Regions from separate parts of the Paenibacillus sp. ALE2 genome, predicted to be linked through region 1. Evidence: riboswitches for the same ligand, from Rfam matches in the RefSeq annotation. Region 1 holds a riboswitch; each other region holds the start of a gene.
What was found. Region 1 has a riboswitch for glycine ahead of ACXHJ1_RS12860 (alanine/glycine:cation symporter family protein). Riboswitches for the same ligand answer to the same signal wherever they lie in the genome.
Positions count from the first base shown of each region.

Region 1 (6,966 bases):
CTGTGAGTATTGATGCTGCTTGGACGACCAAAAGCATTGGCTATACGTGTATAGCCTTTTTGTATCAAATGTTTTAATGCTAACATGTATCCTTCATACTGGTCCATAGCGACGGAGCGAATATCAGTATGCTCCATTCGTTGCCATGCCACGATCGGTCCATATTTGCAATAGGTACTCAAAAAATCAGTGTCATTCACGCAGGAAATGATGACCAGCGCATCGACTCTTTTTCTTTTTAAATCCTCGAAAGCTTGAAGCTCTTTCTTTTTGTCTTCTCCCGAAGTATAAATAATGGTTTGGAATTCATATTGGCCTGCGATTTCCACAAAGCTGTCCAGAAATGCCAGCACAATTTCATTGATAGTTGAAGTGATGATACCAATCTGAAGCGTCTGACCCTTGGATAGAGAGATCGCATTCCGATTAGGAACATAATCCAATTCCTGCATTATTTTTAAAATTTTAGCTCTGGTTTCTTGGCTTACATGGGGGGACTGATTTAACACTCTGGATACCGTAGCTTTGGAAAAGCCCGCCAGTTTTGCAATTTGATCAAGATTCGACATGATGCTTCTCCTCACCTGAGAAAAAAATACTTGACATGAAACGCGTTACAACAATTAGGATGCTTTATGAGGGCATTACGTCTATTTTAAAGCATCTGTCGATGCATTTCAAAGGAGAACGGTTACCGTTAGTTATGGATTCGCATTGCAGCACCTGACGGGTTACTGACTAAAGTGAAAACATTAAATTAAGGAAAGAGGTTTTCATACCATGACGAAGACGCTAAAAGGATTCCCGAAAAACTTCCTCTGGGGCGGGGCAACTGCAGCCAACCAATTGGAAGGTGCTTTTGACGTAGATGGAAAAGGTCTATCCAGCGCAGACATGATAGCCTATGTACCTAAATCAGAACGTAAGAACGATCATGCTATAGAAATTTTGTCCGAACGACTGGAGGACATCTTGGCAGGGAAGGTAAACGCCCGTTTTCCAAAGCGTGAAGGTGTGGACTTTTACCACCACTACAAAGAAGATATTGCCTTGTTTGCAGAAATGGGCTTTAAAGTATTCCGGATGTCCATCCACTGGTCGCGGATTTTCCCGAATGGATATGATGCCGAGCCGAATGAAGCGGGATTGCAATTCTACGACAATGTATTCGATGAGCTGCGCAAGTATGGTATTGAGCCTTTGGTAACACTGTCGCATTATGAAACACCGCTAGGTCTGACACAGAAGTATAATGGCTGGTTGGGACGCGAAGTCGTGGATCATTACGTAAAATATGCCGAAACGGTATTTACACGCTATAAGGATAAAGTAAAATACTGGCTGACCTTTAACGAAATTAATGTCATGACTATGAGCCCGTTTACAGGCGGCGGTGTGGTTATTGACCGTGTAGAAAACAAGCAACAAGCGATATATCAAGCATTGCACCATCAATTTGTAGCAAGTGCATTGGCGACCAAACGGGGACATGAGATCATTCCGGGCGCTCAGATCGGCTGTATGCTGGCCCGCATTGAAAGCTACCCACATACGTGTAACCCAGAAGATATCCTGAAAGCACAGCATGAAAATCAAATGAACCTGTTCTTTACGGATGTGCATGCTCGTGGGGAATATCCCAACTATATGAACCGCTATTTTGAAGAAAATAATATTGTGATCCAGACAGAACCCGGCGATGCCGAAATTTTGAAAAATAACACGGTCGATTTTATCTCATTTAGTTACTATATGACCTTGACCGTATCGGCAGGGCCAGAAGGCGAAAAGGCAGCAGGGAACCTGATAGGCGGTGTGAAAAATCCGTATCTGCAGTCTTCCGACTGGGGATGGCAGATCGATCCGATCGGCCTGCGTGTTACACTGAATACGTTTTATGATCGCTATCAAAAGCCACTGTTCATCGTGGAAAATGGCCTGGGTGCGTATGATAAGGTAGAAGAAGACGGCTCTGTGCATGACACGTATCGCATTGATTACTTGCGTCAGCATATTGCCCAAATGAAGGAAGCGATTGCTGACGGTGTTGATCTGATTGGTTACACCAGCTGGGGACCTATCGACCTTGTGAGCATGTCTACGTCCGAAATGTCCAAGCGCTACGGATTTATTTACGTTGATCTGGATGATGACGGTAACGGAACGCTTCAACGCTCCAAAAAGGACTCATTTAACTGGTATAAAAATGTGATAGCAACCAACGGTGAAGAATTGTAATTCCATATCGTTTTGGCGGGTACAGCAGAGAAAATCCTCAGGATGCAATCTGCTGTACCCGCTTTTTGTATAGACACTCTATTGATTCTTTCAGAGGGCTTCACAAATTTTTCACTTGTAATAAGCTGAAATTTTTCTGTATAATGAATAAAAATTTCATATGTCTGGTTGATGTTTGCGGGAGATGGAATGAAAGTTCCAACCGAAGGGGCAAAACTCTCAGGTGCTTAGGCTGATTTACAGCAACGAGCAGGGACCGTAAACGGACAGAACTCTGGAGAGACCCTTAATTGGGCGCCGAAGGTGCACCGCAGATCACATCTGCTTAAACTCTCAGGCAAAAGGACAGAGACGCGAATAACCTGTGACAGGGATAGCCCTAGGCTTTTTATAAGCTTTTAGAGGTGAAATCCTGCACAAGATGGTTGTATTTTTTCGTGCCTTTAACCTCTCCAGGAGTCGAATCAACAGATTTGACTCTTTTTTGTTTTCTACTATGCTGGAGGAGCGGGTTGAAATGAATTTGGTACATGTGTTAGAAACGATTAGCAGTTGGATATGGGGGGCGCCTCTCATCATCCTTGTTATGGGAACGGGGTTATGGCTGACCATACGTCTAAAAATGTTGCAGGTATTCCGCCTGCCCCTGGCGATCAAGCTCATCGGTAAGGCCCCGAATGAAGGTAGCGGGGATGTAAGTAGTTTTGCAGCTTTGAGTACGGCATTGGCGGCTACCGTCGGTACAGGAAGTATTGTCGGTGTAGCGACAGCCATTAAGCTGGGCGGGCCGGGTGCCTTGTTCTGGATGGTCGTTGCAGCCTTCTTTGGGATGGCGACGAAATATGCGGAAGGTGTACTTGCGGTAAAATACCGGGTGAAGGATCGGAATGGACAATTTTCCGGCGGCCCGATGTATTATATTGAAAAAGGCCTGGGACGCCGTTTTAAACCGTTGGCGATGCTGTTTGCTTTTTCAGGGATGCTGGTAGCGTTGTTCGGAATTGGAACATTCCCTCAGGTCAAGGCGATTGTATCTTCGACTGAAAACAGTTTTGGCGTTCCGCCGATTGTAACGGCGCTGACAATTGCTGTCCTTACAGGTCTTGTGACCATTGGTGGACTCAAAAGCATTGCCAAGGTATCGACGAAGGTCGTTCCTTTTAAAACAGGCCTGTATGTATTAATTTGTATCATTGTACTGATTCGATTTGCTGACCAACTTCCTGCCGCAATTGCGCTTGTGCTTCATTCGGCATTTTCAACTACATCGGCAACCGGCGGATTTGCAGGAGCTACGATTATGCTGGCCATGCGCAGTGGGGTAGCCAGAGGTATTTTTGCCAACGAAGCTGGATTGGGGAGCGCACCGATTGCAGCCGCAGCTGCCAAAACCAAATGGCCTGCGGAACAAGGGCTGATTTCCATGACAGGCGTATTTATTGATACGATGGTTATTTGTGTGATGACCGGGTTGACGTTACTGGTTAGCGGGGTGTGGAGCGGGCCTACCGATGCAGGCTTGATGACTCAGCAAGCCTTTTCCAGTGCATTTCCGCTGGGAGCAGAGCTGCTCACCATCATCCTGATTATGTTCGCATTCACCACCATGCTCGGCTGGAACTATTACGGGGAACGCTGTGTTGAATACTTGCTTGGGGTTAAGTGGATCAAGCCTTATCGTTATTTGTTCATTGTACTGGTTGGCGGGGGCGCGTTCATTAAACTGGATGCGATTTGGCTGCTGGCAGATATTTTTAACGCCATGATGGCTTTTCCGAACCTGATTGCACTGCTCGGCTTGTCGGGAATTGTTGTTGCAGAAACCCGGACTTATATGAATTCCTTGTATCCTAATAAGAACAAGGGTATTCTTGCTGGTGCCAATGTAGGGGCGGCTATCCAAGTAGAAGAAAAGGGACAAACGGTAAATTCATAAATACTAAAAGGGAGTATCCTCAGCCATCACAGGCTTGAGGGTACTCCTTTTTTTAGGTTATAAGACTGGTGATTACCGACATTTTATTTATTCTGAATATCTCTTAATCCATAACGTTTACAAACCTAAGAGTTATTACATGGGAGCATAATCGTAATTTGAAAATGCGAATCCGTAATAGTTGTATTTAAATAACCACCATATTTCTTTATCACTTGCTGGATGTTAAGTAATCCATACCCATGTTTTTTTAAAGGGGGATTGTATGTTTTGGTTGAGAATGCTGTATTGAGATAATTACTTTTTGAATTGCGAACATAAATCCATAGGGCAATATTATCGGTGAAAATTTCCAAATGAATTGAATGCTCTTTCTTTCTAGGAAGCTGCATTACAGCTTCAATAGCATTATCGAAAACATTACCTAAGACAATACATAGATCATGACTTCCAATACTAATATTTGCCGGGTTAATATGGATTTGATGGAAGAAAGCTATCCCACTTTTATTAGCGATGCTGAAAGTATGATTTACTAAAGCATCAATAACGAGATGTCCTGTTGTTATATGAAGTTTTGGTGAGTCTATATTTTTTAGAGTTTGGTTGATGTGATTAACACCCTCTTCCGTCCTCTGTTCTTGTAAACAAGCACGGACAAAAATTAACTGTTTTTTGAAATCATGAATACTTCGTTTGATATCACTAAGAGATCGAGTTGTTTCTTTATAACGTTTTTCTTGCATCAGCATTTGCTTTTGAAAAAAGCATGAGAGGTTTGACTTTTCTATCAACTTGTCCGTTAGAAAGACAATAATCACGTTCATTCCAAGAATACTGATGATTGACATTATAAAGAATAAATTATGTTTCATAAAAGAAAATAAACCGTAATGTATGAGCAAGTTAAACGATGTTCCTATTAATATTACAAAATAATACACAATCCCTATCTTGTATTTCCTTCCTTTTTTAAAATAATGAACTACTAGTACTGTAATAAGTATGAAGTGTAAAGAGGCGAAAAGTAAAAAAAGGTTAACTATTGGATTGGAAAAATGACTTTGCTTTGTTGTGCTAAATAAAAATAAAGAGTAATTAGAAAACGAGGTGACATTAATGTAAACGCAATGATTCAAAAAACTCACCCTTCCTGAAAACGAGAAATTATAAAACGAGCATACGCCTCACGAAGTGATTTAGCGTGAGAACGACCTACAGGGAATTCTTGTTCGTTTGACATAATAACAGAAGTAGCTGAAAACTTACGTATATGAACTAAATTCACAATTATTGACCTATGTATAAACACAAACGGATATTTTAATTGTTCATAAACCGCTTTCAACGTTCCGGAAATAAAATAGTTGTGTGAATCCGTTGCAATACAAAGTTCATTATGGATGTAATTGTTTTCACCTTTTGAGATGGCTATGATCTCAGAGTGTCTCAATACAAGATGCTCAGTTTTATTTTTCACAGACAGAAAGTGGGATACTGAAGAACGCATATAATGACATAGTTTATTTATTTTTTCTACAAAGAGTTTATAAGTAAGGGGTTTAAGTAAATATTGAAATGCTTGTACTTCAAAACTTTCTAGCATGTATTCTGGATAGTTAGTTAGAAATATGATTTGAACTTCTCGGTCAGGAAAAAGGCGAATAAGTTTTGCAGTTTCAATTCCCGATAATTCCCTCATTTCAATATCTAACAAGATAATATGAAAGGGGTATCGCTCTTGTGAACTGTAAGATTTGATTAGATCTTCCCCAGATAAAAAGAATTGTAGATTAAAATCTAAGGATTCACTTACTGACATACACATGAAAAAGTGTTGTAAAATTTTATGCATTGCGGGATCATCGTCACAAACAGCAACTTGAAACAAATAGACCACCTCAAATATGTTATATAAATCCAGTATATTGTAAAAAAAGTCTATTCGAAGTGATGTTTTACATATGAAAAAAATTACCATCAGGTTATGGAATTTTTGTTAGTAAAAGTTCAAATGCATACTTATACTGTGGAGAGGACGTAGCCCAGGCGAGGGAATGGATACGTTCTTCTTTATTGCTTAGAAACCTTATTTTCAGCCTTTATAAAAGTATTCAGTTAAGGCTCTACTGGTTCAGTTCGCGTCACGATAACGGCAGGAACAAGCAGTTGCACGCTCCTAGTACTTTTAATCTTTGTTGCTGTCTCAAGCAGTCTAATCCTTTACTTTCTTTGGACATATAAACAAAGAATTAACAAGTAACGTACTTTGCCATTAAAGAAATATAGGTAACAAAAATATTAATCTCACATGAAGCTGACATATTTGGTTGTTGAGATGGACTTCTTTGCATTTCAGGATACAAGCTTATTTTTTCTTTTTGCCTTATGCTACATTAAAAGCCGAGAAGGAAAAGCTATCTAGTATAGATATTGTCCAGAGAGAATAAAGTATATGAATAAACTATGAAGGTGTAGGATGGCTTTTAAATTCAGTCCGGTTTCGGATGATGGACATCTAATCTTGGTGGCTAGTGTGCACTGCGAGAATGCAATTACAACTCAGAATGAGCGTACATCTTATTTTTAAAACTTATGTGAATTTTGTCACTAGTTAATCGATTCATAATTACATAGGGACCGCATCCATTCTAAGGAGGGCTAAAATGAAAGCTTCGCAATATAACTTTATTTTTAATGACATTATTGAAAATACCGATAAAACGGTACTTTATAATTCTCGAACAGGTGCATTGGCAGTTCTTGAACCGGAGTACTATAAACAGTTTTGT
Region 1 is NZ_CM134213.1:2,934,995-2,941,960, forward strand. Features, by position in the region: gene ACXHJ1_RS12850 (LacI family DNA-binding transcriptional regulator) at 1-569, opposite strand, end outside; gene ACXHJ1_RS12855 (glycoside hydrolase family 1 protein) at 781-2,238, shown strand; glycine riboswitch at 2,407-2,491, shown strand; glycine riboswitch at 2,503-2,597, shown strand; gene ACXHJ1_RS12860 (alanine/glycine:cation symporter family protein) at 2,756-4,174, shown strand; gene ACXHJ1_RS12865 (sensor histidine kinase) at 4,300-4,920, opposite strand; gene ACXHJ1_RS12870 (LytR/AlgR family response regulator transcription factor) at 5,319-6,065, opposite strand; gene ACXHJ1_RS12875 (radical SAM/SPASM domain-containing protein) at 6,841-6,966, shown strand, end outside.

Region 2 (6,966 bases), 1.8 Mb from region 1:
TCGTACTGAGCAATGCGCCTGTAACCGCCGGTAGTATGAGATGATACGACTTATTCACGTAATATGACCATGTCCCCGGCTCCACTCCTACATCCACACTGCCGCTGGTTGGAAACCAGCCAAGTCTGAATCCAAACACGTACAGCAGCAGCAACGCGAGTATAAACAGAGGTGTTGCAAAGCTGAGATAGGTATACCCCACCACGGTTTTATCCAGCAGACTATGCTGATACCGACCACTGAGTACTCCCAGCGGAATGGCGATCAGATACGTCAGAACCAGAATCACTACACCCAGAAAGAACGTGTTCCCCAAACGACTGCCAATCAAATCGGTAACGCTAATTTTATGTACATAAGATTTGCCCAGATCCCCATGAGCAAGCTGGACAAGCCAGTTCCCATATTGCACCCACACCGGATCATTGAGTCCCAGTTTTTGCCGCTGTTCTTCCAGTGCAGCCGGATTCAGATTGGGTGTTGAAGTGATGAGCCCTGTCAGGGCATCCCCTGGCATAGCCTTAGCTAGGAAAAATATAAGCACACTCAGTGCAAAAAGTTGAGGGATCATAACCAGCAGCCGGCGCATTGTAAACTTCCACATATTCTGTACCTCCCTTAAGGTAGCGCGACTTGATGGGATGGACTTACTGATTTTAGTGCAAACGGCTTTCCACTCGCATCTAAATGTTTGGGCAGCTCTGACTTGTAAGAGGATAAAAGCTTCTGCCTTTTTCGAGCATTTTCTAGCCGCTTCGCAGGATCAATACTGGGAATGGTGGCAATAAGCCGCTGGGTATACAAATGCTGTGGACGCTCATAAATGTCCTGCTCGCTTCCCTGTTCCACTAAGCGACCTCGGTACATGATGCCGATTTGGTCACACATATGGCGGATAATACCCAGGTCATGACTAATGAACAAATACGTCAATTTGAACTCTCGCTGCACATCCTTCATAAAATTAAGCACCTGTGCCTGCACAGAAACATCTAGCGCCGATACCGGTTCATCAGCAATAATCAGTTTTGGATTTAATGTCAGCGCACGCGCAATCCCGATCCGTTGCCGCTGGCCTCCGGAAAATTCATGCGGATATTTGTAGGCCGCATCAGCGTTCAAGCCGACCTTTTCCAGCAGCATCTGCACTTTTCGCCGCTCTTCCTCATTACTCAGCCTTTCAAAGTTCCGCAGCGGTTCAGCAATGACATCCAATACGCGCTTGCGCGGGTTAAGCGAAGAATAGGGGTCCTGAAAAATCATCTGAATGTCTCTACGCAGCGGATGGCGGTTATTCCGACTCAAAGCCGCAAGGTCCTTTCCATTAAAAAGAATCTGTCCGCTCGTCAGCTTATTCAGGCCGATAATCGTCCTGCCTGTCGTCGTTTTTCCGCAGCCGGATTCTCCTACCAGCCCATATGTTTGGCCTGCCTCTATGCTGATCGACACGCCATCCACTGCTTTTACCTGATCAACAACACGCTGGAAAAAACCACCGCGCACCGGATAATGAACCTTCAAATCATTTAGCTCCAGTAGTGCCATGAGCAGCCTCTCCCTTTGTTTCGTCTTCAAAATGAAAATGCTGGTAACATGTACAGCGGACCCAATGGCCGGGGGAAATTTCTTTTAATCGGGGATGGTCTTCATGCATTCTCTGCTGAATCCAGGGAATACGCGAAGCAAAGCGACAGCTATTGCGAGGAATATCTTGCAATGAGGGAACAATGCCACCAATGACATGCAGCGATTCTCCCTTGGTATGTGATCCCGGCATGGAGGCTAGCAAGGAACGCGTATACGGATGCTGTGGATGCCGGAATAATTCAAAAACATCAGCGCTTTCCACGATTTCTCCGGCATACATGACCACCACACGGTCAGCTACTTCGGCCACAACGCCAAGATCGTGCGTAATCAGAATAATTCCGCTTCCAGTCTCCTGTTGAAGCTGTTTGAGCAAGTCAAGAATTTGCGATTGAATGGTTACATCGAGCGCAGTCGTCGGCTCATCTGCAATAATAAGTGAGGGTCGGCAAGCTATGGCAATCGCGATCATCACACGCTGGCGCATTCCTCCTGAAAGTTCATGTGGATACTGTTCATACACACGTACGGGGTTGGGTATATCCACGCTTTCCAGTAGCTCCAGTACACGTTCCCTTTTTTGCTTCGTAGATAGGGACGTATGATAATCGAGATTTTCCTCGATCTGCTTGCCAATGCTCATTAACGGGTTCAGTGCTGTCAGCGGGTCCTGAAAGATCATGCCAATGCCCGCTCCGCGGATTTTATTCATTTGCCCTGAGGAGAGACGGATCAGATCCGTGCCTTTAAAAAGAACCTTTCCTTCGACACGTGTCCGCTCCATGTCATGCAATTGTGGGATGGAAAGCGCCAGCGCGCTTTTGCCACAACCGGATTCTCCGACTACAGCCAGCACTTCATTGGGGTTGACCGTCAGATCCAGATGATCGACTGCAGGGTGATATTGATCCCTGATGCGAAAAGATACGGATAATCCTTTAATCTCCAACACAGGTTCGATATTCAATGCGCGCGCTTCCTCCATTCTCCATGGTCTTGTCCTGCTTATTCTCACCATGTTTGATGTTAAAACCTTCCACAAACATTACATACCGTTTTTGTCGGAATAATTTGAATACATCCTATCACCAGTATATGGATATATCAATTAAGATTATGCTATCAACATCATTTAAAAAATCAATGATCCAGCCGTAGCGCGACCTTCCTGGCACAAAATGTAATAAAATAACCAACCACAGGTTAATTTTCATCACAAAAAAGCCGTTTGATCCCCTACAGAGGACCAAACGGCTAACTAGCACCCAACCACTCACACTGAATTATTTTTTGCGTTTATTATGAAGCCGCTCCATAGGAGCCCGGCTTGAACGTTCTTGGATCGTACCATTTGTAGCCTGCTGCTGGAGCAGACCAAGGCTCCGGTTGCGGTTCTGTGGAAGCCGCAGGCTCTTCAAACGGCAGCAGCTTCGTCGGTTGATCCAGCGTTAAACCTGCCACATCGGATAATTTCGTGTAGTCCTGCTTCCACGCAAGCCATTGAACCGTTTGCACTAGGAAGGTGGCATCGTCTACTTCCTTAAAACCATCATATGTCTTTTTCGACTGTCCGTTTTCCTCACGCGCATATTTCGGAGTAGCATCTTCTACAGGGGAAGAATCACCGATAAATGCTGCCTTGCCTTGACCCACCTTGGAGATCGCAGCATAAGGACCTTCCGCACGGCCTCCGCCGTTATAGACTCCTTGGTCTACTGCATTGCCCCATTTTTTTGTACCTGTCGGGATATAGGCAATTCCTTTGGCTTTGGTAGGATCAATAATAGCCAGCGTAGATCCCGCATGCATGGCAATCGAGCGTACACCCTTGGTAATGCCGAAGGATTGATCTGCGGCTACGATGTCCGGAGCATTTACATCGCCAAGCGCATTGTAACGGAAACGAACACCAAAGTTGGTCGCCAGCCAATCGGAGCTTGTTAATCCTTGCATCGCCGGCGATGCAGCTTCTTCTGCAGTCATGCCTTTGGCCGGATTAGTATAGGCTCCACGACGGTAGCCATTCATAACCTCGGAGGAATCCCAACGGTTTTTGTTACGATCGGCATTATAATGGTCGGAGATGAAGAACACACTTCCCCCGTTATTCACATATTGCAGCAGGGCAGCCTGCTCGGATGCCTTAAAGGCCACATTCGCTTCACCGATGATGAACACATCATATTGGCGCAGCTTATCATAGGTTATGGCCTGTTCTCCATAAGTAAAAGGAATAGGGCGGTTCAATTGATCCACAGTAAAGCCTACATTACGTAATCCATTGGCAAAGTCGGAGAAGGCGCCTTCAATGACCCAATCTGCTGCACCAGCCGTCTGTGCGTGCGTATTATCGAACAGCACCTTCTTGCCTTTTCCATCCGGCAGTGTAGTACCGGGTTGACCCGGGTTGCCAGGTTCAGGTTCGCCAGGTTCACCTGGTTCCCCCGGCTCGCTTCCACTCACCAGTTCCACAGCGCTTGGACTTTTTACTCCACCAAAATTATTGTAGGCACCAAGCGTACCTGTCACGCGAATTTTGCTGCCGACCAGTTCAGGATGACCTGTTAACCCAAATTGCCCTCTGTACGCAGATGTCAGCTGCACATCCAATAGATTAGACGTGCTACGTTCATTGGACTGGTCGGCAATCAGTACGTTAAAATCATTCGCAAACGGAGCAGAAAAATTAGCTGTTTTCGATCCGGTAGCATGTCCGACGATGTAGCCTTCCACCGTCACTGTACCTCCACTGCCTTGGCGCTGAAGTGCTTCGTCTACTGTCAATGCTCCCTCTGCCTTGACCTGACCGAATGGAACGAGGATCCCAATCAACAGCGATACGATCGCTGCTAGATGCAGCACCCCTTTCAAGCGTGAACCTGTGAACCGCAAGCCTTTTACCATACGTCAATATCCCTCCTATAATTCCATAAATGTACTTGTCCTCTATCAGATTAGCTGTCAATCTTCTAATTCCTTCCTGATTTCATCCATAATTATGTAAATTTTAATCTTTTTTATCGGAAACTCGCCTGTTTATGTAAAAATTGAAACCTGCGATTGACACCGAGCACGGCATACATTACGCTAAGAAAGATATGTAGAACGGTATACGCGAATGAAGATGACGGGAGAGTCTGTCCAGGGGCTTACACGCTGGCGGCACCGAAGGAGCAAGACGTCAGCACCCGGCTGGCGGATAATCTCTCAGGTCCATGTATCGTCATCTGACGCAACTCTGGAGAGAGCGCAAGCCACCCAAGGGGTAAGGCGGTAAGTACACCGCACGAAACTCTCAGGTAACGAGGACAGAGATAAGGGAAACTTCCTTATCCTGTCCTTTTTTGCGCTCACATTGTACGTCAGCATTAGGAACCGTCATAGCTGCGCACAAACGCGGAAATACCATATACTATGGTACTAGAACATACAGGGGGCCACACCATGCGTTTCAAAGATGTATTTTCCATTATCGGTCCGGCCATGACCGGACCTTCCAGTTCACACACTGCAGGCGCGGTGCGGCTTGCACGCGTTGCCCGTCACTGGCTCGGGACGCAGCCGGACCGTGCCCGCATGACACTGTACGGGTCCTTCGCCGACACCTACAAAGGACACGGTACAGACCTGGCACTCATCGCAGGCCTGCTCAATTACGATACAGACGACCACCGAATTCCAGATGCCGAGCAATGGGCGGAGCAGGCTGGAATGGCCGTGGAGTTTGCCGTCAGCGGACTACCCGCGCCCCATCCAAATACCGTCCGTTTTGAACTGTGGAAGGGTGAGGATCAGCGCACACTGCTGGGTTCCTCCATCGGCGGCGGCAGCATCCATGTCCAGCAGCTCAACGAATTCCGAGTCAACCTGACCGGGGAGCTGGCTACGTTGGTGCTTCTTCACTCGGATAAGCCCGGCACATTAGGTGCGGTGACTTCAGCACTCGGCGCTGCCGACATTAACATTGCCTATATGCATGTGGATCGCAAAGGCCGAGATGGAGAAGCACTTACCGCCATCGAAACGGACAGTCCTCCTACGGCTGAACTGATCGCAAAACTACGATCCTTACCACATATGTACGAAATTAAAATGATTAATTTGAAAAAAGGAGCTGAATCTGATGCGATTTAGCCATCTGCATGAAATCAGCGCCATATGCGCGGAGGAATCCACCACGATTGGCCGCCTGATGATTCAAGAGCAGGTACAAGAGACGAATACAACGGAAGAAGAAATCTTCCGCCAAATGTCTGATTATTATGAAGTCATGAAGGAGGCCGTTCATCGTGGTCAGACACAAGACACCGTATCCCGCAGTGGATTAACGGGCGGTGACGGCAAGCGTCTGGCCGAGTATCTGCGGGCAGGGGAAACCTGCTCCGGCGACGCCTCCGCACTCGCCATGGCTTATGCGCTCTCCGTGTCGGAGGTTAATGCGTCCATGGGGCGTATTGTGGCTACGCCCACTGCTGGCTCTTGTGGAGTCATCCCCGGTGTGTTCATTAGTGCGCAGGAGCGGTTCGGCTGGGATGATGAGCATATGGTACACGGCTTGTTCGCAGCCGGAGCCATTGGCTACGTCATCGCCAACAATTCCTTCATTTCCGGCGCGGAGGGAGGCTGTCAGGCTGAGATTGGCTCAGCCATCGGGATGGCCGCTGGCGCGATGGTGGAGCTACGCGGTGGCACACCTGAGCAGGCCGTTCACGCCGTAGGCCTAGCGCTCAAGAACACGCTCGGTCTGATTTGCGACCCCGTCGCCGGCCTCGTCGAGATTCCATGCATCGTGCGCAACGGGCTGGGAGCCGTGACCGCACTTGCCGCAGCGGATATGGCTTTGGCGGGTGTGCGCAGCGCCATTCCGTCTGACGAAGTCATTGACGTGATGCTTGAAGTCGGCAGCGCAATGCCGTCGAAGCACCGCGAGACCGCCAAAGGCGGCTTGGCCCAGACACCCACTGGCAAGCGTTTGACCGAATCACTGACACGCAACACATCAACCAAGAAGAATAAATCGTAGCTTCTAAGCTTTAAAAAATAAAAGAGCAAGCATATCGTCTCTAGACGTATGCTTGCTCTTTTTCTTTTCATTTTAACAGATTACTGAACGGTTACCTGTACCTTCGTCATTTTACCTGCATATTTCACTGTAATTACAGCTTTGCCCTTGCCCTGTGCCTTAATGTTGCCGTCTTTGACGGTCGCAACAATAATTCTGGACGAGGACCAGACAGCAGGTTTGGAAACATCCTTCTCCGACTCATCCTTATACGTGGCTGTAGCCGTAACCTTGGCCAGCTGCCCTGCCTTCAAAGTCAAGGCGACTTCGTCCGTTTGCAGGTATTTAAGCGTATCAACATCAACAGGTACGCTGAT
Region 2 is NZ_CM134213.1:1,099,384-1,106,349, forward strand. Features, by position in the region: gene opp4B (oligopeptide ABC transporter permease) at 1-604, opposite strand, end outside; gene ACXHJ1_RS04645 (ABC transporter ATP-binding protein) at 619-1,545, opposite strand; gene ACXHJ1_RS04650 (ABC transporter ATP-binding protein) at 1,523-2,554, opposite strand; gene ACXHJ1_RS04655 (DUF6359 domain-containing protein) at 2,887-4,491, opposite strand; glycine riboswitch at 4,706-4,820, shown strand; gene sdaAB (L-serine ammonia-lyase, iron-sulfur-dependent subunit beta) at 5,032-5,721, shown strand; gene sdaAA (L-serine ammonia-lyase, iron-sulfur-dependent, subunit alpha) at 5,711-6,610, shown strand; gene ACXHJ1_RS04670 (Ig-like domain-containing protein) at 6,691-6,966, opposite strand, start outside.
Region 2: another riboswitch for glycine. It lies ahead of sdaAB (L-serine ammonia-lyase, iron-sulfur-dependent subunit beta); the one in region 1 lies ahead of ACXHJ1_RS12860 (alanine/glycine:cation symporter family protein).

Region 3 (6,966 bases), 170 kb from region 1:
TCAACCATATAATCCATCCATTTTGCGTCTGGTGAAAATGGTTATTGATGCCGCTCACCGTGAAGGACGTTGGGTTGGTATGTGTGGTGAAATGGCAGGAGACACAACAGCAATTCCGTTGCTGCTGGGTCTGGGACTGGATGAGTTCAGCATGAGCGCAACTTCCATTCTGCCAGCACGTAGTCAAATCTCTAAGTTGTCCCGTGCGGACATGGAGAAATTGGCTGCAAAAGCTCTGGATATGCAAACAGCCGAGCAGGTTGTTGAATTGGTTCAAAGCATCGAAGCATAAGGAAGGGTATCACATTTTCAAAGGTTATATCTTTTTCCAACAAAAATTGCTGTATACATACAGCAGCCGGTATCTCAACAGATACCGGCTTTTTTGTATGCTTTGGATGGTTGTGTTTGAATTTAACCTTAACTACATGCGCAATTCAGCACAGGCTTACGGGCTGCAGTGGTTTCATCCAGGCGTGTGACTGGAGTGGTATAGGGTGCATTGAGCACCAGCTCAGGGTTCTCCTCGGCTTCGCGCGCAATATGAATCATAGTGTCGACAAAAGCATCCAGCGTCTCTTTGCTTTCTGTTTCCGTCGGCTCGATCATGATGCATTCCTCTACATTTAGCGGAAAATAAATGGTAGGCGGATGGTAACCGAAATCAAGCAATCGTTTGGCTACATCCAGCGTGCGTACTCCAAATTTCTTCAAACCTCGCCCCGACATGACAAATTCGTGTTTACAATGCCCAGGATAAGGCAGGTCAAAGTGCGGAGCCAGCCGATGCATCATGTAGTTGGCATTGAGTACAGCGCATTCGGACACTCGCTTCAAGCCATCAGGACCGTAGCTGCGGATATAGGCATAGGCTCGGACGAGAATGCCGAAGTTTCCGTAAAAGGCTTTGACCCGCCCAATAGAATCTCCCTGCTCCCGATCCCAGCGGTACACACCCTGCGAATCACGTACGACAAACGGCTTGGGCAAATAGGGTATCAGCCGCTGCTTTACGCCGACGGGTCCAGCGCCAGGGCCGCCTCCACCGTGCGGAGTACTCATCGTTTTGTGCAAATTGAGATGCACCACATCGAAGCCCATGTCCCCGGGGCGGGTAATCCCCATGATGGCATTGGAGTTTGCCCCGTCATAGTAAAGCAGACCACCTGCGTCATGCACGATCGCGGCAATGTCAGTAATTTGCTTCTCGAACAAGCCCAGCGTGTTCGGATTGGTCAGCATGAGCGCAGCGGTGTCGTTGCCTACCGCTTGGCGGAGCGCGTCCAGATCCACCAGCCCCTCAGGGGTGGAGGGAAGGGTGATTGTTTCGAAGCCCGCGACGGTTGCACTGGCGGGGTTCGTACCGTGCGAGGAATCCGGCACGAGCACCTTGGTACGTCGCTCACCACGTGCCTCGTGGTACGAGCGAATCATCATCAGCCCGGTCCATTCGCCATGGGCGCCAGCAGCGGGCTGGAGCGTGACGGCATCCATGCCGGTCAACGCAGCCAGATCGTTTTGGAGCGTATGCAGCAGCTCCATAGCCCCCTGGATGCTATTCTCCGGCTGATATGGATGAATTTTAGCGAAGCCTGCGTAACGGGCGACATCCTCATTCACTTTTGGATTGTATTTCATCGTACACGAGCCAAGCGGATAAAACCCGTTGTCGACGCCGAAGTTGCGCTGGGACAGGGCGGTATAATGGCGAATAACATCTACTTCGTATACCTCGGGTAATGCCGCAGGTTCGCTGCGCAGCGCATAATCCGGCAAAAGCTCTGCCACCGGGCGACGAGGAACGTCGCACTCGGGAAGGGAATAAGCGATGCGACCCGGACGGCTCAATTCAAAAATGAGCGCTTGATCGTGTTCCTTCAACAGCTCTTGTTTCTGGTCCGGTCCGGTGTGTGTCATAGCAATCCCTCCAAGGTGTGTATAAATTGGTCAATCTCTTCTTTGGTTCTTTGCTCCGTCACTGCAATCAGCATGTGACCCGCAAGTTCCGGATAGTCCCGGCCCAAATCATAGCCTGCGATAAATCCGGCAGCTAGCAGATTGTCCTGAAGTTGGCTCACATCCGTACCTTCAGGCAGCCTAAGGGCAAACTCGTTAAAGGTCGGTGCGTGAAATGAGGCAGTTACGCCTTTCAAGCTCAGCAATTGTTCTAACGCATAGCGGCTTTTATGCAAATTCAGCTCGGCTACTTCCTGGATGCCCTGTCTCCCCATGACGGACAAGTACACAGATGCAGATAATGCAAGCAACGCTTGATTGGAGCAAATGTTAGACGTGGCCTTTTCGCGGCGGATATGCTGTTCCCGCGCTTGCAAGGTCAGCACGAAGCCGCGTTTGCCGTTACGGTCTGTGGTTTGGCCTACGATACGCCCAGGGATACGACGCATATGTGCCTGAGAAACGGCAAAGTAACCGCAGGTCGGACCGCCGAGGGAGGACGAGATCCCAAGCGGCTGCGCGTCTCCTACAACAATATCCGCGCCCTGCTTGCCGGGCGCCTCCAGCAAGCCAAGTGCCAATGGGTTGGCACTGACGACCATTAGCCCCTTGTGTGCATGGATCAGGTCAGCCATCGGCTTCAGATTTTCCACGGCTCCAAAAAAGTTGGGGCTTTGGATCAAGACAGCCGCCGTCTGTTCCGATACGGCCGCGGCAAGCGCATCGACATCCGTTACGCCGTCCGAACAGCCGATCTCCACGATGTCCAAGTCCAATCCGCGCGCATAGGCTGCCAATACCTGGCGTGCCTCTGGATGGACAGACCTTGATACAATAAGCTGTTTACGGCGCGTGGCTGCGGCGGCCAGTGAGCCCGCTTCCGCCAGAGCTGTCGCTCCATCGTACATACTGGCATTAGCTACTGCCATGCCTGTCAATTCGCAAATATACGACTGAAATTCAAAAATGGCTTGCAGCTCGCCCTGGCTTACTTCCGGCTGATAGGGGGTGTAGGCTGTGTAAAATTCGGAACGTGAGGTGATGTGCTGAATGACGGACGGAATATGATGATCATAAATACCTGCACCAAGAAAGCTGGCATGTGTATCTGTATTGGCATTGTGCCCGGCCAGCTCGGCCATGTGGCGAGTTAGGGCTCTTTCGTCGAGCCGAGAGGAAAGAGGGAGTTCCCCTTGGTATCGAATTGCCTCTGGAATGTCACTGAATAAATCATCAATGGATGATACGCCCACCACACGCAGCATTTCGGTTTGATCTTGTTCGGTCATGGGGAGATAGCGATGCTGCTTCATAAGTTCTGGCTCCTTTCGAAAAGCAAAATTTAGATAGTAAATTAGCTAATACATAATCGTAGTTGGAAAATCCAGAATTTCGTATCTGACATGATCGCTTTTTTAGAGTGAAGAGGATTAAGATCAGCGTGACCGTTTATAAAAGGGGGCTGGGACCACTTCCGCACGCAGGCGTTTACCTCGAATTTTGACCTCTAACGGTGTAGATAGGGTGCTAAAACGACTGTCCACCAGGGCTAGCCCCAAATTACGCTTCAAGGTGGGCGATTGAGTCCCCGTTGTGACCTCACCAATGTGTTGGCCTTCCGCGAAGACTGGATAATGAGCGCGCGGGATACCGCGGTCAATCATTTCCAGCCCGATCAACTTGCGAGGAATTCCTTGTTCTTTCTGGTGTTGCAGTGCTTCTCTGCCGATAAAATCTCCTTTATTCAGCTTGACGAAGAAACCTAAACCAGCCTCAAGCGGTGAAATGGTGGCAGATAACTCTTGTCCGTACAGCGGCAGCCGTGCCTCAAACCGCAGTGTATCGCGAGCACCAAGCCCAGCGGGAATTAGCCCATACGATTCACCGCAACGAAGCAAACCATTCCACACGGCGGGTGCTTCCTCAGCAGGTATATAAAATTCAAAACCGTCTTCCCCGGTATATCCGGTTCGGGAGACGAGTGCTTTTGCTCCGAACAATTGCACGTTCTCATGGAATCGGAAAGATGCCAGATTCGTAATATCTGCATCTGTCACGGCTGCGGCAATATGTGCTGCTTCCGGACCTTGTAATGCCAGCAATGCGATCGCATCAGACACATTCTCCAGATGAACCGATGCAGGTACGTGGCGCATGAGCCAATCCCAATCTTTGTCGATGTTGGAGGCATTCACAACGAGCATGTAGCGCTCTGGTCCTTTGCAGTATACAAGCAAGTCATCCACTACGCCTCCATCGGGGTAACACAGGAGTGAATATTGTGCCTGGCCCGGTTCCAACTGGCTGACATCATTCGTGGTTACCCGTTGCAAAAAAGCCTCGGCTTCTTTGCCCTCAACCAAAAACTCGCCCATGTGCGAGACATCGAATAAACCCGCGCGTTGCCGGACGGCCTCATGCTCTTTTTGGATGCCGCTAAACTGAACGGGAAGCTCCCACCCGCCAAAGTCAATACAACGAACCCCGGGCTGCGTCCCGTAGGACGAAAATAATGGTGTTCTTCGCAAATTAGACATTTTTTCACTCCTATCCAGTGTAATCGGCTAAACAAAAAAGACAGGCTGAAAGAAACGTATAGACGGCAGTCCATACTCTTCTTTTAGCTCTGTCCTTGATACCAGAAAGTTACCCCGGTGTAAACCAGGTTTCCTCTTGGGTGATCCGCTCTAATCGCGAATGCTCTCCAGAGATGCGTCCGGCAGAGGTCCTTTTGCCTGAGAGATTCACCTGCAATGCAAGTTTACTCCTTCGGCGCTACCTTTTGGATCAACGGTAGGTTACCCGGTTTTGCAGGTAACAAGTTGATCCGAGTTCGCGTGCACAACTGTCTCAGAAACGATAACAGCTATGCGAATCTTTTGGGTAGTCTCTCCCTCCGCGTTCATCCGCGTTTGCAGTTGTCGGGGTATTTCCAAAAGCATTTGCTATAACCCATTAATACGCAAATTCATTCAAAATGTCAATAAAAATGTCATATAAAACAATCCAAAAAACATTTAATGTATAAATAAGGATATGTAAGCGTTTGTTACAAGTTATCATTTTTTAATATTCTATGCTATATGAGATAACATGAAGTATTTTTGTTAGTATTATTGACATGAGTGTTCATGTTGTCATAATCTTAACCTGTCTAATACAGGTGATTAAAAGCATTTTATTCATGTGGAAGTGAGGCGAAAGCAGGATGAGTGAAGTGAAACGGGAACTTTGGTATACAGACGAACATGAGTGGGTTCAGCGCACAGCAGACGGGACGTTGCGGATCGGCATTACAGACTTTGCACAGCATCAACTGGGTGATATTGTTTTTGTGGAATTACCTGGGGCGGGAGCAACGATTGAACAGGGGGCAGAGATTGGTACAATTGAATCGGTGAAGACCGTATCCGACCTTTTTGCTCCGGTGGCGGGAACCGTATTGAAAGTAAATGAAGCTCTGGAAAGCACACCTGAGCTGGTGAATGAATCTCCCTATGAAAAGGGTTGGATGATCGAAGTAGAGATGGGCAATGATGTCGAGGAAGCTCTGAGCAAGCTGCTGTCTGCGGATCAGTACGAGCAGTTGATTTCGGATGAACAATAATGAGCAATATAAGATGGAATATTAGCGCTTTATTCTAAATTTTTATATGGATATTGAATTGAATAAAAGCATCGTTAGTCCGCTCGTTTTGTGTATAAAATAGTCGCTATGATCTGACATGGCGGCTATTTTTTTGTTGTCTTTTAGAAGACGTAATTACGTCAATTCATTAGATTTAGAGGTGAGCTCCTCTATATAAGGTGCAGATTTACAGCACTGTTTTTTCGACTAATTTCTATTGTTATCGGTCATATTAAGAAGAATTATGCAGGTATAATACGTTGTCCGTTATTTTAAATTTAAATGTTGTCATCAACGTTCATGACGAAAGTACGTTTTCATTTCGTTGATGAAGATAGCGCTGTCATTTAGTATGAATTTTAAGAAAAGGTAGTGATGCTATTTACTCACAAGGAGGATATGAATATGAGCACAGTGGACACAAAGTCCAGTTCAAACGGTGGCGCTCGTGTCGCCGTACAGCGTTTTGGCCGTTTTCTCAGCGGTATGGTAATGCCCAATATGGGAGCCTTTATCGCATGGGGATTAATCACGGCCCTTTTTATTCCGACCGGGTGGTTCCCGAACGAGGGTTTTGCACAACTGGTTGATCCGATGAAAAATTATTTGCTGCCGCTGCTGATCGGTTACACAGGAGGCACGATGATTCACGGACAGCGCGGAGGTGTGATCGGTGCCATTATGACGATGGGTGTCATTGTGGGGGCCGATATCCCGATGTTCCTGGGTGCGATGGTAGCTGGTCCGCTGGCTGCATGGATATTGAAGAAGTTCGATAAGGCCATTGAAGGCAAAGTCAAATCAGGTTTTGAAATGCTGGTCAATAATTTCTCGGCTGGGATTATCGGTGCCATTCTAGCACTGCTCGCTCATGTGGGGATTGGCCCGGTCGTTCAAACCATCAGCCAAGTATTGTCGGCAGGGGTACAGTTTCTCGTAAATGCAGGGCTCTTGCCGCTTGTCAACCTCATTATTGAGCCCGGAAAAGTATTATTTCTAAACAACGCATTGAATCACGGAGTATTGAGTCCGATTGCGCTAGAGGAAGCTGCAAGAACAGGAAAATCCGTTTTGTTCATGCTTGAATCCAATCCTGGGCCGGGGCTCGGCATTTTGCTGGCCTATTGCCTGTTCGGTAAAGGATCTGCGAAGTCGTCTGCTCCTGGTGCAGTCATCATTCATTTTTTCGGCGGGATTCATGAAATTTATTTCCCTTACATTTTGATGAAGCCGATTCTGATTTTTGCTGCTATAGCAGGGGGCGTTGTGGGGACTTTCTGTTTTATGTTAACAGGTGCCGGACTGGTTGCTGCTCCTTCACCAGGCAGTATCATCGCTTATTTCCTGATGACACCAAAAGGCGGATATTTGCCGATGCTGAG
Region 3 is NZ_CM134213.1:3,108,044-3,115,009, forward strand. Features, by position in the region: gene ptsP (phosphoenolpyruvate--protein phosphotransferase) at 1-292, shown strand, start outside; gene gcvPB (aminomethyl-transferring glycine dehydrogenase subunit GcvPB) at 421-1,917, opposite strand; gene gcvPA (aminomethyl-transferring glycine dehydrogenase subunit GcvPA) at 1,914-3,269, opposite strand; gene gcvT (glycine cleavage system aminomethyltransferase GcvT) at 3,393-4,493, opposite strand; glycine riboswitch at 4,683-4,756, opposite strand; gene gcvH (glycine cleavage system protein GcvH) at 5,165-5,563, shown strand; gene ACXHJ1_RS13645 (PTS mannitol transporter subunit IICB) at 5,990-6,966, shown strand, end outside.
Region 3: another riboswitch for glycine. It lies ahead of gcvT (glycine cleavage system aminomethyltransferase GcvT); the one in region 1 lies ahead of ACXHJ1_RS12860 (alanine/glycine:cation symporter family protein).